One region of the Clostridium sp. CS1-1 genome, then DNA from elsewhere that is predicted to be linked to it. Evidence: riboswitches for the same ligand, from Rfam matches in the RefSeq annotation. Region 1 holds a riboswitch; each other region holds the start of a gene.

Region 1 (3,139 bases):
GTATGGATAAGGATATAACTAAAAAGATTTTAAGATATGAGGGCGTAAATACTGCAGATTGGCTATGTGTAAGCAGTGTGGATGAAATAGATTATGATTTTATAGACAAAATGGGTTATCCTGTCTTTATAAAGCCTAATAGTGGAGGCTCTAGTGTAGCTACAAATTTAATTAAGAAAAGAGAAGATGTAGAAAATGCAGTAAGACTAGCGTTAGATTATGACAAGGAAGTTATGATTGAAAAGTATATAAAAGGAGACGAAATAACTTGCTGCATGTTAGATGGAAAAATGATAGCTATAATTGCTATTAAACCTAAAACTAATTCTGATTTCTTTGATTACACAGCAAAATATGCTGATGGTGGAGCCGATGAGATAGTAGTGCAATTTGAAGAAGGTTTGCAAAAGCAAATTGAAGAAATGGCATTAAAATGCTGGAAGGTATTAAAGTGCAGTGTATATGTAAGAGTAGATATGATAATAAAGAATGGAGTTCCTTATTTACTTGAGCTTAATACTTTACCAGGTATGACTAAAAATAGTCTATTTCCTAAAGGGGCAAAGGCCGTAAATATGTCTTACAGTGATTTATTAAATGCGGTAACTGAATTATCTTTGAAAGAAAATAGATAAAATTGTAATGATGTCATAGAGTTTAGAATATAATTTAAAGATTGAAAGAACTAAACGTAAGAATTTCTTGTTATATTGCTAATTTACAAGAAAAATGCCTAATTTGTATAAATCTATGAGTAAAATATAAAAGTTGTTGACAGTATAGCAAAACGATGATACAATTTAAATCAATAAATTGAATAAAAACACTTGAACTTATCAAGAGTGGTGGAGGGACTGGCCCTATGAAGCCCAGCAACCAGTATTATTTCATTTAATAATACAATGGTGCTAATTCCTACAGCGTAAGCTGGAAGATGAGAGGATATCGTTGAGACTTTACAAGCTCGGGGTTTTCCTCGAGCTTTAATTATTTTGTTTTAAATGTTAATAATATCAGAAAAAAGATTCTAACTAAGCTAAAGATCCTGCTTTGCTAGTTGCGTTTTGTGAAAATATATATGCAGAAAAGGAATTTTAAATATCAGTTAGAACAAAACATATCTGATGTCAGCTTACTTCATAACTTACAGTTTATTAGATTAAAACTTTACAACGGTATAACTTTAATAAGTTACAAATGAACATTGTTAAATAAGCGATAATAGGAGAATTAATAGAATAATAGCAGACACATGAATTATGAGCTTTAAAATATTAGGACATCAATAGAAAGGAGAAAATATATGATTCAAATAAAAAATGTAAATAAAAGTTTTTCTGCTACAAAGGTTTTAAGTAATGTAACCCTAGATATACAAAAAGGTGAGATTGTAGGTATTGTAGGCCACAGCGGTGCTGGAAAGTCAACCCTTTTAAGATGTTTAAATGGGCTGGAGAGCTATGATAGCGGAAGTATAAAGATTATGAATAAAGAGGTAAAAAATTTAAGTGAAAAAGGAATGAGAGATTTTAGAAAAGGCCTTGGAATGATATTTCAAAACTTTAACCTTTTAAATAGAAAAAATGTATTTGAGAATGTAGCTCTTCCACTGGAAGTATGGAATTATAGCAAAGAGGATATAAAAGATAGAGTTACAAATTTACTTGAGCTTGTAGGATTAAAGGACAAAATGAATAGTATGCCTAGAGATTTAAGTGGAGGTCAGAAACAAAGGGTAGCAATAGCAAGAGCGCTCGCACTTCAACCAGAAGTTCTACTATGTGACGAGGCAACCTCTGCACTAGACCCAAACACAACAAAATCTATATTAAATCTTATTAAAGAAATAAATGAAAAGCTAAATATAACAGTAGTTATAGTTACTCATCAGATGGAAGTTGTGAAACAGATATGTTCTAAAGTAGCAATTATGGATAAAGGAGAAATTAAAAGTTTAGGAGATGCTGAAGAATTATTTTTAAAGCCAGATAAACACCTTGAAAAGCTGCTAGGAGAAGAGGAACTACTACCTATCGATGGTGTCAACATAAGACTATTCTTTCCTAAAGAGCAGAGTCAGAAGTCTATTATAACTTCTATGGCTAGAGAGCTTAATATAGATTTTTCTATAGTTTGGGGAAAGCTTGAAAAATTTAGAGACAATGTATTGGGAAGTCTTGTTATAAATACAACCCATGAAAATGAAGAGAACATTTGTAAGTTTTTAAGTACAAAATCTATAGCTTGGGAGGTAGTTCAAAATGATTAGTGATGTTTTATTTCCTGCTTTAGGACAGACTTTATATATGGTTTTAGTTGCTACTATTCTTGCGGTAATTATAGGATTTATGCCTGCAATAGTACTTGTTATAACTGATGAAAAAGGATTAAAACCCAATAAAACTATCTATAAAATTTTAGACTTTATAATAAATATTTTAAGATCTTTCCCTTTTATAATACTTATGATTGCCATATTCCCATTTACTAAACTTGTAGTTGGAAAAACTATAGGAACAACTGCAGCTATTGTGCCTTTAACTATAGCCGCTGCGCCTTTTGCAGCAAGAATAATAGAGTCTGCTATGAAAGAAGTAGATCCCGGAGTGATTGAAGCGGCAAGATCCTTCGGTGCAAGTAACTGGCAAATAATATTTAAGGTTATACTTAAGGAAGCAATTCCATCTATAATACTTGGAATTACTTTAACAGTTATAAGTGTAGTGGGATATTCAGCTATGGCAGGTGCTATAGGCGGTGGAGGACTAGGAGATGTAGCCATTAAATATGGATACTATAGATTTAAAACAGATATTATGGTTTATACTGTTGTAATCTTGATTGCTCTTGTACAGTTACTTCAAGGTGCAGGAAACTTTATGTATAAGAAATTAAGCAAGTAGTGTTATAGGTACTTGAGGATTGACAATGAAGGATGATTTAAAAATTATTAATAAATAAAAACTAGGAGGTATTTAACATGAAAAAAGGAAAAATTTTATCAATAGCAGTATCAGCATTATTAGTTTTAGGACTAGCAGGATGTGGACAAAAACAGGAGGCTGCTAAAACAAATGACACTAGCAAGGAAACTAAAAAGGTTATAAAGGTTGGGGCATCTCCAACGCCACATGCTGAA
Region 2 (3,139 bases), 1.1 Mb from region 1:
AAAGAAAGAGATATTCAAGCAGAATCCTAATATTGTAAGAGCAGAATAATGATGTACCTTTAAAACATTATAATCTACCTATAGGTATGTAAATAAAAAAGGTTTAGTCAATAAAAACTAAACCTTTTTTATGAGTTATAAAATCATTTCATGGCTGTAAATATGAAATGATTTTTTCTTCAGATGTGGATTACCATTTACCTGAAAACTACTTAAATCTTATCCGATGATTACCTGACTTAATATTACCACTTGGCTCAAGTTCCACTTTATGACAAGTGCAAATTTTTGACCTACTTTATTTATTCTACATTGATCATAAAATCTCCTGTTCTTAAGGCCAATTTAAATCATAAATATAATATAATTTTTTATATATGAATGCACCAAACATTTAAACTCATACTTAAACTTAACTTAAAAATTATATAATATAGATTATATTTGACCATAACATATATTCTTATCTTTATGACTTAAAAAATCCGTAAATTAAAAGCTAATAAGCTTTTGAGGTATGAGTTTACTTGGCTCATACTTCAAAACTTATCTGACATTATAGTCTAGTTTTATTTCACTTTACTCACACTACAAGCATTAAGCAGTTTTTTTATTATCTTCATTATTCTTAACATTTATCGGTCTCAATTTAGGTAATCCAGTTAGAATTGCTATTAAAGCGCAAGCTCCCATTAAATAAGGATAGAACAAATACTTCATCACTAAAATAGGAGATATTTTAGCTACACCAGCAGCTACAAGTATCTGAGCTCCGTAAGGTATAATTCCCTGAATAAAACAGGAGAAAGTATCTAATAGACTAGCCGACTTTCTTGGATCTACTCCAAATTTATCTGCAATATCCTTTGCTAATGGACCAACCATAACTATTGCTACAGTGTTATTGGCTGTACATGCATCTACTACACTTATAAGCGCAGCAATTCCAAATTCAGCACCTTTTTTGCTCTTAATTCGTTTTGTTATAAAATTAATAATAAAATCAATTCCGCCGTTATATTTAACTAACTCTACCATTCCGCTTATCAAAAGTGACATGATAACTAAATCAGACATACCTGTAATTCCTTTTCCAGCCGATTGAGCAAAGCCTATTAAATTAAAGGCACCTGTTGCCATTCCCACTACCCCTGAAAACAAAGTACCAAATATCAGTACCAGAATTACATTCCCTCCAATTAAAGCACCTATTAAGACAAATACATAAGGAAGTACTTTAATTAACGAATAGCTATAATTACCAACTAAAGCAATTTCCTTTCCACTTGTAATGACAGCAAGGATAATTGCGGTTATTACAGCTGCTGGAAGAACAATTTTGAAATTAACTTTAAACTTATCTTTCAATTCACAACCTTGAGTTTTAGTAGCAGCTATTGTTGTATCTGAAATCATCGAAAGATTATCTCCAAACATCGCTCCACCTACTACCGCTGCTAACGCAAGTTCTACTGGAACACCGGTTTTAGTAGCTAGTCCTACCGCCATAGGCGCTATAGCCGCAATTGTTCCCATTGAAGTCCCTATTGAAGTTGAAATGAAACATCCGATAATAAACACACCTGCAATCAAAATATTACTCGGCAAAATGCTTAACCCAAGGTTAACAGTAGAATCAACAGCCCCCATATCCTTTGCTACCTGAGCAAAGGAACCAGCTAATATAAATATTATGCACATTAAAATAATATTTGTGTCCGCAGCTCCCAAGCAAAATCTTTCTAATTTATTATTAAAACTTTCCTTCCTATTCATGGCTAATGCTACTAAAGCTGCTATTAAGAATGGTACCGTAACTGGCAAAGCATAAAAATCATTAGTTACAATTCCAGTAATTATGTACACAGCCACAAAAATTAAAAATGGCAATAATGCCCATGGGTTTCCTGTTTTGTTTTGACTCATTATAAACTCCTCCTCTTTTTCAATTGATGTTAAGTTCTAACTTATTTAAATTGCTATTGATTTATACTGTTTTAAGACAACCTTCAATTTAAATTTTGATGTTAAAACTCATAAATGGTGTAATCTTTAGTTCTTTGTATCATAATTTTAGACAATAAAAAAACTTCTTGCAGATAAATCAAGAAGTTAATACACCTTTCCTCATCTGCCAGGTAAAACCTGCTGGATTTAGCACCTTTAAAAGCACATCGTACTTTTGGGTTGCCGGGTATCATAGGGCCAGTCCCTCCACCACTCTTGATAAGAAGTTACTATTTAATTTTACTGTTGTATTATATCAATTTAACAGAATAAAGTCAACCACTATTTGAAAGATATCAATTCAAATATTTCATATTTCACAATTGTCCTTTTTGAATAATAACTAACCAATACAAATAAAAAGAATATAGTAATAATCGGCATACTAACGTAACCCAGTACTATATTCTCAGTAATATCCTATTACTTTGAAGACTCCTCAACAATTTTTATTCCTGCACTTGCCCCAATTCTATTAGCACCAGCTTCTATCATGGCTCTTGTAGCCTCAAAATCTCTAATTCCCCCAGAAGCTTTTACTCCAACATCAGCTCCTACAGTTTTTCTCATTAAGACCACGTCCTCTACTTTTGCTCCACCAGAGCTAAATCCTGTGGAAGTCTTTACAAAATCTGCACCAGCCTTAACTGACAGTTCACAAGCTTTTACCTTTTCTTCTTCAGTTAATAAACAAGTCTCAATAATAACCTTGACTAATGCCTTTCCTTTCGCTTGTTCCACAACATATCTTATATCCTCTTCGACAACATCATACATTTTATCCTTCAAGGCACCAACATTTATTACCATATCAACCTCTTGAGCTCCATTTTGAATGGCATTTTCTGTCTCAAAGGCCTTAACCTCTTTAGTATTAGCTCCTAAAGGAAACCCAATTACGACACAAGTTTTTACATCTGTTCCTTCAAGTTCTTTTCTTACTAAAGATGTATAATAAGGATTCACACAAACAGATGCAAAATTATATTTTCTAGCCTCTTCACATAGCCTTATCACCTGCTGTTCTGTTGCTTCTGGTTTAAGTATTGTATGATCTATATATCTTTGTATTTCCATTTTGTTTATCTCCCTTCAAATTCATAACCAATTCTTAAGGCCACAGTTTAATTGT
Region 3 (3,139 bases), 790 kb from region 1:
AAGAAGAAAAATGATAAGAATTCCGTTACAGTAAAGCAAGATATTAAAAATAAGAAAAAAGAAGAAATAGCTGTATTCAATTATTCAGAGAATGGAAATATTCACAGTTTAACAGATTCGGATAAATCTAAGTTGATGTCTGTATCAAGTAAGCTATCAGTAGTTGATTATCAGAAAGTAAAAGAATATCTTATAAAAGCAGATAATAGCGATATAAGAGATGTTATGAAATTACTTAAAGAAAGACTATCAGATAAAGAATATGATAAAATTAGATATATTGAAAGTAAGCTTGCAATCAATGAAACGATAGAGCAATAGTAAAACTGGGACAAAAAAGGTACTTGTGCCTATAGATTGTCACAGTTTATTTTTTATTTATCTTTCTATAACCCTTATGCAGCAAGGCCATAAGCCGAGGACATTAATTTAAAAAGATATTAGAGAGATTTAGAAAAAATAATCATCTAGTAATTATTAAATTGTATTTATCCGATGACTACCCGCTCTTTACTCCCTCGCACTCTGTGAAAGCGACTATCACCAAATCAGAGATTTGGGATATCTGCTTTTCTACAAGGGTACGTTGCGAGCGGCTACGTCCCTGGATAACGATTTCTAAGCATCAGGTGGAGTTAAAACTCCATCTGATGCCAAGAACTCTGTTTATGTAAAATGTTCTGTGTCGACAAGTTATTATAATTTAAGATAAAAATAAAAATGAATTAGTGAGAAAAAATTAGAAATACATAGTAATTTAAAGAAATTACAGCTAAATATTGGTTAAATGAGCTTATATGGGGTTGAAAATATTCTTATAACATTGTATACTAATCCATGTCAGATCGGTTGAGAAACAAACCGACAGAACAAGATAAGCTGGCATAGCTCAGCAGGTAGAGCAACTGACTTGTAATCAGTAGGTCGCGAGTTCGATTCTTGCTGCCAGCACCAAGCAAATATGGAGGAATTCCCGAGTGGCCAAAGGGGGCAGACTGTAAATCTGTTATCATTGATTTCGATGGTTCGAATCCATCTTCCTCCACCATAATAAGGGCGCATAGCTCAGCCGGGAGAGCACCTGCCTTACAAGCAGGGGGTCACAGGTTCGATCCCTGTTGTGCCCACCAAAAGTTAATATTAATAAGCTGGCATAGCTCAGCAGGTAGAGCAACTGACTTGTAATCAGTAGGTCGCGAGTTCGATTCTTGCTGCCAGCACCAAGTAAATATGGAGGAGTTCCCGAGTGGCCAAAGGGGGCAGACTGTAAATCTGTTATCATTGATTTCGATGGTTCGAATCCGTCCTCCTCCACCATAAGTAAAGCACTTTTTAAGTGTTTTATTTTTTTTAGACATAATGCATTTTACTTTAAAAAATACATAGTACATAATATAAAATTGAATATAACTCTTATCAAGAGAGGTGGAGGGAAAGGGCCCGATGAAACCCGGCAACCAGCTTTAAAGCTAAGGTGCCAATTCCTGCAGTAATGATCTGCAAGATAAGAGAGTTGTTAAGCTATTTAACCTCTTCTTATAGAAGGGGTTTTTATTTTTAATTTTAAAAGTTTTAAAGGAGGCAAAGTGATGAGAAGATTATTTACTTCAGAATCAGTTACAGAAGGACATCCAGATAAAATTTGTGATCAGATTTCAGATTCTATTCTTGATGCTATATTAGAAAAAGACCCAAATGGAAGAGTAGCTTGCGAAACAGCAGTTACTACAGGTATGGTTATGGTTATGGGAGAAATATCAACTAACTGTTATGTTGATATCCCAAGATTAGTTAGAAAGACTATAGAAGAAATAGGATACACTAGAGCTAAATTTGGATTTGACTGTGATACATGCGCGGTTCTTACTTCAATAGATGAACAGTCATCAGATATAGCTATGGGAGTTGATGAAGCTCTAGAGTCTAAAATGGGACAAATGGATAAAATGGAAGCTGTAGGTGCAGGAGATCAGGGAATGATGTTTGGTTTTGCTACAAATGAAACACCTGAATATATGCCTATGCCAATAAGTCTAGCTCATAAGCTTTCAAGAAGATTATCTGAAGTAAGAAAAAGTGAAACTTTAACATACTTAAGACCAGATGGAAAAACACAAGTTACTGTGGAGTATGAAAATGATAAACCAGTTAGAGTTGATGCAATAGTTATATCAACTCAACACGATCCAGAGACAACTCGTGAACAAATAGAAAAAGACATGTTAGAGCATGTAATAAAGCCTGTTATACCAGCAAATCTTTTAGATGATAATACTAAGTATTTTATAAATCCAACAGGAAGATTCGTTGTTGGAGGCCCACAAGGAGATGCAGGATTAACTGGAAGAAAAATAATTGTTGATACTTATGGTGGATATGGTAGACATGGCGGTGGAGCATTCTCGGGAAAAGATCCAACTAAGGTTGATAGATCTGCTGCATATGCTGCAAGATGGGTTGCTAAAAACCTTGTTGCTGCTGGAGTTGCAGATAAGCTAGAAATACAAGTTGCTTATGCTATAGGAGTAGCTAAACCTGTATCTATTACTGTTGATACTTTTGGAACAGGTAAAATAGATGATGGTAAGATCATAGAAATAGTAAATAAGGTGTTTGATTTAAGACCTGCTGCTATAATAAATGAATTAAATTTAAGAACACCGATATACAAACAAGTTGCAGCTTATGGACATTTTGGAAGAACTGATGTAAATGTTCCATGGGAAGGTTTAAGTAAAGTTGAAGAAATAAAGAAATATTTATAGTAAAAAAACTCTTATGCTTGTGCATAAGAGTTTTTTTACTAGTTAAGAATTAAGAGTGAAGAGTTGAAATTTTAAATTCTAACTCTCAACTACTAACTATAAAAAATATGTTATAATTAAAATAAAGTGAAAGTGAAACACAAAAAAGAAATAGGAGCGAGCTTATGCAAGAAATACAGGGTGTTGTGGAAGATATAGTATTTCAAAATGAGGAAAATGGTTACGTAGTGTCTAGGGTTAAAAGTGGAAAAGAAACTATAACAATAGTTGGTTGTATACCATACATAACTGAAGGTCAAAATCTAAAATTGGGTGGTGAATGGGTATTACATCCGCAATTTGGTCAGCAGTTTAAGGTATCCTCATGTGAAGAA
Region 4 (3,139 bases), 480 kb from region 1:
TTGCGGCCATTCCTGACGCAGTAGCCACGGCACCAACTCCACCCTCAAGCTGAGAAACTCTTTCTTCTAATACAGCTGTGGTCGGGTTCGTTAACCTTGTATAGATATTTCCAACTTCTGAAAGACCAAATAAGTTAGCAGCATGTTCCACGCTATCAAAAACATAAGATGATGTTTGATAAATTGGAACCGCTCTTGATTTGCTGCTTGCATCTGGTGTATGTCCTCCATGTGCTTGAATAGTGTCAAATCTTAATTTTCTTGTCATAATAAATTCCTCCTTAAATAATTAAAGTTTAATATTTGAACGGAACTTCTATGTTGAGAATTCGATATAAGTTATTAGATTCTAATATTTGGTAAAATAAAAAACTTCTCGTGCAAATGAGACACAAGAAGTTTTAATCTTCATGCTTCTCATCTTTCAGGTTTTCACCTGCTGGAATTAGCACCGTTGAATATATATTCAGGTTGCCGGGCATCGTAGGGCCAGTCCCTCCGCCTCTCTGGATAAGAAGTTCCGTATTCGATTGAGATTATGATACCAAATATTAGAATATGATGTCAATACCCTAAAAAAAGTTTTTGAAATTATATTGAAATCAACTTGCATAGAAGTGCGGATAATTCTAAAGTTTCAGTCATAAAAGTTTTTTATACTACTTTCAGGCTAAGAATACCATGAGGAATAATATGGACTAGTGATTAATATAATTATTTTATATGTTCGACTATAAAAAAGTTCAAGGATTCTCTAATTACTTGAATTATAGTTATTTTAAGCGGTTTAAAAAATTTAATAAGCTAAGTAATTATATATTGACAAGCTTTTTAAAAAGTATTATGATTACATAAAATGTAATTGAATATAGTTTTCTTATCAAGAGTGGTGGAGGGACTGGCCCTATGAAACCCGACAACCGGCATTTTATTTTGAATGTATCGGTGTCAATTCCTGCAGAATAATGGTTATTCTGACAGATAAGAAGAACGGCCTAAGAATATTTGAGAGAATTTCTAGAGCTGCTTTTCTTATGGAAAAGCAGCTCTTTTAAATTATAGATAAAACAACACAAAGATAGACGTACACTCCGGGATATATTAGCGATTCTTCTGCACCATAAATACTTTTTAATTCGTCTAAAGCTTGGCTACAAGGAAAAGCCAAGAACTTCGATAAACTCGCTGTCGCTCAGACATATCGAAGTTCTAAGCTTTTCCTTGTAACCTCGCTAAGACTCACAAAAAAGTATTTAAATGTGCTTCAGAATCACTAATATATCCCTCTGTATAGGTCAAACTTCTAATTTGTATATCTATATAGATATCGCAATTCAAACTTTGACTTATGAATGTGCTAGAACCGAGTAAATTGAGGGAATTGTTTATGTTCATAAGTCTAGATTTGAAGTTGTTCATCTATATGAAGAGATTGAGAAAAAATGTATATTTATTGTATGATCGGAGGTAGTAAATGTTTATAAAAGATATATTGTCGAATAAGAAATTAACCTTATCATTTGAAATATTCCCACCTAAAAAGGATAAATCGTTAGATGGTATGTATAGAACTATTGAGGAGCTAAAAGAACTAAATCCAGATTTCATAAGTGTAACTTATGGAGCTGGGGGAAGTAGTAAGGATAGGACAATTAAGTTAGTTTCAGATATAAAAAATAAATTTGATATAGAATCAGTAGTCCACTTGACCTGTGTAACTTCTACGAGAGAGGAGATTAAAAGCATTTTAGGAGAACTTAAAAATAATAATATCAACAATGTTCTCGCTCTAAGAGGAGATATACCAAAAAAATTTATAGCAAAAGATAATTTAGATTATAAGAATTCTAAAGATTTAATCTGTGAATTGAAAGAAAGGAGAGATTTCTGTATATCTGCAGCGGTTTATCCAGAAGGACATTTAGAGTACAAAGACATAGATGGTGAAATAAAGCATCTTAAAGAAAAGGTGGACTGTGGAGCGGAAGTCTTAATTACTCAGCTTTTCTTTGATAATAATAAATTTTACGAATTCAAAGAAAAGCTATATAAGTATAATATTAATGTTCCTATTATTGTAGGTATCATGCCAGCTGTGGATAAAGCTTTAATAGACCGAATAGCATTGCTTTCGGGTGCAAATATACCTGATAAGATAAAGAGAATTATGTATAAATATGAAAATTCAAAGGAGGCTTTAGCTGAAGCAGGAATAGCTTATGCTACAGAACAAATATCAGATTTAGTTGCAAATGGTATTCAGGGAATACACTTATATTCAATGAATAAACCAGATATTGCGAGAAGAATTGTAAAAAATATAGAAGGTATTCGTAAAGCTGTAAATACAATCTAAAAAAACTTATAATAGACTTATTAGTATGGTGAGAGGATGTGCTTAAGGTGATATTAAAAAATTTATTTAAGAATAAGTTTATTTTCTTTGATGGAGCTATGGGAACTATGCTTCAACGAGAAGGACTTAAGGTAGGAGAATTACCAGAAACTCTTAATATAACTAATCCAGAGATTATATTTAAAATACATAAGCAGTATATAGATGCGGGATCAGATGTTATAATTACAAATACTTTTGGAGCAAATGAATTAAAGTATAGTAGTTCAAGTTATTCTGTAGAAGAAGTTATCACTGCTGGAATCAAGGTTTCTAGGAAAGCGGCAGGTGATAAGCTTGTAGCTCTTGACATTGGGCCAACAGGACAAATTATGGAGCCAACAGGGACCTTAAGTTTTGAAAGTGCTTATGAATTATTTAAGAAACAGGTTATTGTAGGAGAAAAAGCTGGAGCTGATTTAATTTTGATAGAAACAATGTCAGATTTGTATGAGGCAAAAGCGGCAATACTTGCAGCAAAAGAAAATAGTTCTCTTCCGGTATTTTGTACTATGACCTTCCAAGAAAACGGAAGAACATTAATGGGAACAGATCCAAAGACTATGGTATTTGTACTAGAGGGGCTTGGAGTAGATGCTATTGGAGTTAACTGCTCACTAGGGCCGAAGGAATTAATGCCTATAGTCGAGGAAATTCTTAAATATTCCTCAATCCCTGTAATGGTACAGCCAAATGCTGGACTTCCAAGATATGACGGTGAAAAGACTGTTTATGATATAACTC

Evidence for each region. A riboswitch is a leader RNA that binds a small molecule or an ion and turns the genes downstream of it on or off. The one in region 1 is predicted to bind S-adenosylmethionine.
Region 2: it holds a riboswitch for S-adenosylmethionine, as region 1 does, so the genes downstream of both, AC0N0V_RS09630 (Na+/H+ antiporter NhaC family protein) here and AC0N0V_RS04195 (methionine ABC transporter ATP-binding protein) in region 1, are expected to answer to the same signal.
Region 3: it holds a riboswitch for S-adenosylmethionine, as region 1 does, so the genes downstream of both, metK (methionine adenosyltransferase) here and AC0N0V_RS04195 (methionine ABC transporter ATP-binding protein) in region 1, are expected to answer to the same signal.
Region 4: it holds a riboswitch for S-adenosylmethionine, as region 1 does, so the genes downstream of both, metF (methylenetetrahydrofolate reductase [NAD(P)H]) here and AC0N0V_RS04195 (methionine ABC transporter ATP-binding protein) in region 1, are expected to answer to the same signal.

The regions. Positions count from the first base shown of each region.
Region 1 covers NZ_CM148680.1:943,872-947,010, forward strand. The annotation lists gene AC0N0V_RS04190 (D-alanine--D-alanine ligase) at 1-635, shown strand, start outside; SAM riboswitch class I at 831-941, shown strand; gene AC0N0V_RS04195 (methionine ABC transporter ATP-binding protein) at 1,304-2,269, shown strand; gene AC0N0V_RS04200 (methionine ABC transporter permease) at 2,262-2,903, shown strand; gene AC0N0V_RS04205 (MetQ/NlpA family ABC transporter substrate-binding protein) at 2,981-3,139, shown strand, end outside.
Region 2 covers NZ_CM148680.1:2,057,405-2,060,543, reverse strand. The annotation lists gene AC0N0V_RS09635 (DegV family protein) at 1-30, shown strand, start outside; gene AC0N0V_RS09630 (Na+/H+ antiporter NhaC family protein) at 598-1,926, opposite strand; SAM riboswitch class I at 2,125-2,233, opposite strand; gene deoC (deoxyribose-phosphate aldolase) at 2,431-3,084, opposite strand.
Region 3 covers NZ_CM148680.1:152,412-155,550, forward strand. The annotation lists gene AC0N0V_RS00740 (hypothetical protein) at 1-321, shown strand, start outside; tRNA gene AC0N0V_RS00745 (tRNA-Thr) at 879-954, shown strand; tRNA gene AC0N0V_RS00750 (tRNA-Tyr) at 964-1,048, shown strand; tRNA gene AC0N0V_RS00755 (tRNA-Val) at 1,055-1,130, shown strand; tRNA gene AC0N0V_RS00760 (tRNA-Thr) at 1,148-1,223, shown strand; tRNA gene AC0N0V_RS00765 (tRNA-Tyr) at 1,233-1,317, shown strand; SAM riboswitch class I at 1,411-1,511, shown strand; gene metK (methionine adenosyltransferase) at 1,590-2,765, shown strand; gene recD2 (SF1B family DNA helicase RecD2) at 2,930-3,139, shown strand, end outside.
Region 4 covers NZ_CM148680.1:464,126-467,264, forward strand. The annotation lists gene AC0N0V_RS02015 (O-acetylhomoserine aminocarboxypropyltransferase/cysteine synthase family protein) at 1-268, opposite strand, end outside; SAM riboswitch class I at 415-517, opposite strand; SAM riboswitch class I at 875-988, shown strand; gene metF (methylenetetrahydrofolate reductase [NAD(P)H]) at 1,475-2,356, shown strand; gene AC0N0V_RS02025 (homocysteine S-methyltransferase family protein) at 2,404-3,139, shown strand, end outside.